One region of the Motilibacter aurantiacus genome, then DNA from elsewhere that is predicted to be linked to it. Evidence: riboswitches for the same ligand, from Rfam matches in the RefSeq annotation. Region 1 holds a riboswitch; the other holds the start of a gene.

The links. Region 1 has a riboswitch for S-adenosylmethionine ahead of thrC (threonine synthase). Riboswitches for the same ligand answer to the same signal wherever they lie in the genome.
Region 2: linked by a shared signal. The riboswitch ahead of G9H72_RS00300 (aminotransferase class V-fold PLP-dependent enzyme) and the one ahead of thrC (threonine synthase) in region 1 are both predicted to bind S-adenosylmethionine.

Annotation. Positions count from the first base shown of each region.
Region 1 covers NZ_JAANNO010000010.1:31,569-33,761, reverse strand. The annotation lists gene G9H72_RS16105 (peptidoglycan-binding protein) at 1-532, shown strand, start outside; SAM riboswitch class I at 612-745, shown strand; gene thrC (threonine synthase) at 759-2,015, shown strand; gene G9H72_RS16095 (MoaD/ThiS family protein) at 2,012-2,193, shown strand, end outside.
Region 2 covers NZ_JAANNO010000001.1:64,862-67,054, reverse strand. The annotation lists gene G9H72_RS00310 (GNAT family N-acetyltransferase) at 1-235, opposite strand, end outside; gene G9H72_RS00305 (hypothetical protein) at 292-645, shown strand; SAM riboswitch class IV at 750-863, shown strand; gene G9H72_RS00300 (aminotransferase class V-fold PLP-dependent enzyme) at 907-2,193, shown strand, end outside.

The DNA of each region.
Region 1 (2,193 bases):
GGGCGCGGTCAAGGCGCTGCAGGACGCCGGGTACGGCGTCGGGTTCTACTCCTACGCCAACGGCTGGAGGGAGATCACCGGCGGCATGCGCTCGGCGCTGCCGGTGTGGGCGACGGCCGGCCGCCGTGGCCGGGCCGCCGCCGAGGCGATGTGCGACACCCCGTCCTTCTCCGGCGGCCCGGTCATGATCGCCCAGTGGTACGACAGCGTCCGTGACTCCGACGTCACCTGCGCCCGCATGCACGGGGCGGTCACGGTCGCGGCGAGCGACCTCGCGCCGTACCGCGGGCTGGTCCTCGGCCGTGGCGACCGCGGCGCGGGGGTCAGCGCCCTGCAGCGCCGGCTCGGCGTGCCGGTCTCGGGCAACTTCAACGCAGCCCTGGAGAAGAAGGTGCGCGGTTTCCAGAAGGAGCGCGGCCTCGTGGCCGATGGAGTTGTCGGCCCCAAGACCTGGACGGCCCTCGGAGCCACCGCGGTCCGGGTGGTCCGGCAGGGCGCCGGGGTGGAGGAGACGTACTTCGGGACCGCGTGAGCGGCGCGTGATGCCGCTCACCCGCCTGCCGGGGTCGTCGGCGATCGTCTACGATGGCTGCCGCACAACAACTGAACACAGCTCATCCAGAGGGACTGAGGGAACGGCCCGTCGACGTCCCGGCAACCCTGGCAGCGTCTCGTGATCGCGAGGCCCGCTGCGCAGTAGGTGCCAACTCCGGCCTGCGGAACGTCCGCCAGGCGAAGATGAGGAGAGGCCTCGCTTCATGACGCTCCTGAACGCCCCTGCGCCCAGCGCCACCGCTTTCGGCAACGCCGTCGCGCTGTCCTGTCGCGAGTGCGGCACCCGCTTCGAGCTCGGCGCTGCCTACGCCTGCGAGGAGTGCTTCGGCCCGCTCGAGGTGCTCTACGACGTGCCTCGGCTGACCCGCGAGCGCATCGAGTCCGGCCCGCAGTCGATCTGGCGCTACCGCGACCTGCTGCCGGTCCCGGCCGACGTCGCCGCGCACCCCGGCCTCCAGCCCGGTTGGACCAAGCTCGTCAAGGCCGACAACCTCGCCCGGGAGCTCGGCGTCCGCTCGCTGTGGGTGAAGGACGACTCGGGCAACCCGACCCACTCGTTCAAGGACCGGGTCGTCGCGGTCGCCCTGTCGGCCGCCCGCCAGCTGGGCTTCACCACGGTCGGCTGCGCCTCCACCGGCAACCTGGCGAACGCCGTCGCGGCGGCCGCCGCTCGGGCGGGGCTGCGCTCGGTGGTCTTCGTCCCGTCCAACCTCGAGGCCGGCAAGACCGTGACCACGGCCGTCTACGGCGGCACGCTCGTCGCGGTCGAGGGCAACTACGACGACGTCAACCGGCTCTGCAGCGAGGTCGCGGGCGACCAGCCCTGGGGCTTCGTCAACATCAACCTCCGGCCGTACTACGCGGAGGGCTCGAAGACGGTCGGCTACGAGGTCGCCGAGCAGCTCGGCTGGCACCTGCCCGAGCAGGTCGTGGCACCGGTGGCGTCCGGCTCGCTGCTGACCAAGGTGGACAAGGGCTTCACCGAGCTGGGCAAGGCCGGGCTCGTGGAGCCCACGCCGTACAAGGTCTTCGGTGCCCAGGCGACGGGGTGCTCGCCGGTCGCCCAGGCCTTCCGCGCCGGGGCCGACATCGTCAAGCCGGTCCGCCCCGACACCATCGCCAAGTCCCTCGCCATCGGCAACCCGGCCGACGGCCCCTACGCGCTCGACGTCGTCCGCCGCACCGGCGGGGCCATCGCGGACGTCAGCGACGAGGAGGTCGTGGAGGGCATCCGCCAGCTCGCGCGCACCGAGGGCATCTTCGCCGAGACCGCGGGCGGCGTCACCCTCGCGGTGGCCAAGAAGCTGCTGGCCGAGGGCCTGCTCGACCCCGACGCCGAGACCGTCCTGCTCAACACCGGCGACGGGCTGAAGACCCTCGACGCCGTCGCCCCCGTGGTCGGCCCGACCGCGACCATCGCCCCGTCCTACGACGCGTTCCAGAAGGCAGGCCTCGCATGAGCGTGAGTGTCCGTATCCCGACCATCCTGCGCACCTACACCGACGGTGCGGCCGAGGTGACCGCGGACCCGGGCGAGGGCGCCACGCTGGCCGACCTGCTCGAGACGCTGGACAAGAGCTACCCGGGCCTCAAGGGCCGCGTGCTCGATGACGCGGGCAACCTCCGGCGCTTCGTCAA
Region 2 (2,193 bases), on a different contig from region 1:
GGCCCTGCCACGTCGAGAAGTTGAGGAACCAGAGGGCGAAGCCTGCGACCGCGCCCTCGTGCTCGGCGACGTGCGCGTGGACGCGAGGCGATTCGCCAAACAGGGCTTCAGTGATCTGCTCTTCGGTGGCCAGCACTTCGTCCAACGCGCGCTCGTAGTCCGCGAGCTCCCGGATCAGGCCCAGGATGGCGGGCACGTCGTCGGAGCGGGCGGGGCGGATCGCGGCGTCGTTCATGACGGCGATTCTCCCGGGCCCTTCTCGATGCGAGGGGAGCGCGCTAGCGTCCGGGCGTGCACCCGGAGCGCGCGCGGCGCCAGGCCGAGCTCGTCGGCCGGCTCGCCCGCGCGTACGCCCGGCTCTTCCGTGCCCGCCACGAGCAGCGCGAGGGGCTGCACGTCTGCTGGGGGCTGCCGAAGCGGGCGTACCCGCGCGGCGGCGTCACGTGGGGCGACACCTATCTCACCGGGGACGGCGACCGGGCGCGCAGCGCTGCGCGGATCCGCCACGAGACGGTCCACGCCGACCAGTGGCGGCGCTACGGCTTCCGCTTCGCCTGGCTCTACCTGCGGGCGGGACGCGAGGCGGAGGCCAACCGGTTCGAGGTCGAGGCGGGGCTGGAGGACGGTGGCTACCGCCAGGCCTAGCCGGGCCGGTGACCGCCCCGGGCGGCCGTCTCGCGGTGAGACGGCCGTCCCATCACCCGGACAGGCCTGTGCGGGCCGGGACGCGCTGTGCCATGCTGGGCGCAGGTCACGAGTGCCAGCGTTCAGCCCCGGCTTGCTGGCCGGCAACCCTCCTCCGCGGTGGGGTGCTCCGGGTGACGACCTGGCCGAGCGCGCGGCGCGCCCGGCAAGCGCGGACCCGTGAGAGCAGCCTCGCAGGTCCCCGACCTCGAGGAGCACCCCGTGACGCTGCTGGACGAGCGCCCCCTCGCGCCGACCACTTCCCGCGTGCCCGGCCGCCCCCTGCCCGTCGTCGGAGCCGGCCGTGTCGTGCCGCTCGCGACCGGGGGCACCGCGACGTACGCCGACCTCGACGTGGCCGCCTCGGCACCCGCGCTCCGGGCGGTCGCCGACGCGGTGGCCGAGGCGCTGGCGTGGTACGCGAGCGTCCACCGCGGTGCGGGCTACGCCTCCCAGGTCAGCACCGAGCTCCTGGAGCAGGCGCGGGCGGGCGTCGCGCGCTTCCTCGGCTGCCGGCCGGGTGACCAGGTGGTCTTCACCCGCAACACCACGGACGCCTTCGCCCTGCTGGCGCACTGCCTGCCGGCCGGCACGACGGTGGTCTCGTACGCCTCGGAGCACCACGCGAACCTGCTGCCGTGGCGCGCGCACGCCGAGCGCGGCGGCCGGCACGTGCTGCTCCCGGTGCCGCGGTCCCCGCTGGCCGCCCTCGACCTGCTCGACGCGGCGCTCGCCGGGCTGCCCGGCCCGGTCCTGGTGTCGGTGACGGGGGCGAGCAACGTCACCGGGGAGCTGTGGCCGCTGGAGGAGATCGTCGCGGTCGCGCGGCGGCACGGGGCCCGGGTCGCGGTCGACGCGGCGCAGCTCGCCCCGCACCGCGGCGTCGACCTGGCCGCGCTCGGGGCCGACTGGGTGGCGGTGTCGGGGCACAAGCTCTACGCCCCGTACGGCGCGGGCGTGCTCGCCGGCCGGGCCGACTGGCTGGACGCTGCGTCGCCGTACCTTCCCGGCGGCGGGGCGACGACCTCGGTCACCGCGCGGGGCCAGCTGTGGGTGACCGGCCCGGGCCGGCACGAGGGCGGCACTCCCACCGTGCTCGGCGCGGTCGCCCTCGCCGTGGCCTGCGCCGAGCTCGAGGCCGTGGGGCTCGCCGCCCTGCAGCGCCGCGAGCACGCCCTGCAGGCCCGGCTGGAGGCGGCGCTGGAGTCGGTGCCCGGGCTGACCGTGCACCGCCTGTGGGGCGAGGCGGCCCAGCGGATCGGCGTCGCCACGTTCACCGTCGACGGCTGGGACCCGGCGCTGCTCGCGACCGCCCTGTCGGCCGAGCACGGCGTCGGGGTGCGGCACGGCCGGTTCTGCGCGCACCCGCTGGTCGACGCGCTGCTGGGCTGCGAGCAGCCGGTGACCGGGTGCGAGGACGCCGCGACCGGGACGGCGGTGCGGGCGAGCATCGGCGTGGCGACGACGGAGGCCGACATCGACGCGCTGGCCGGGGGCCTGCGCGCGCTC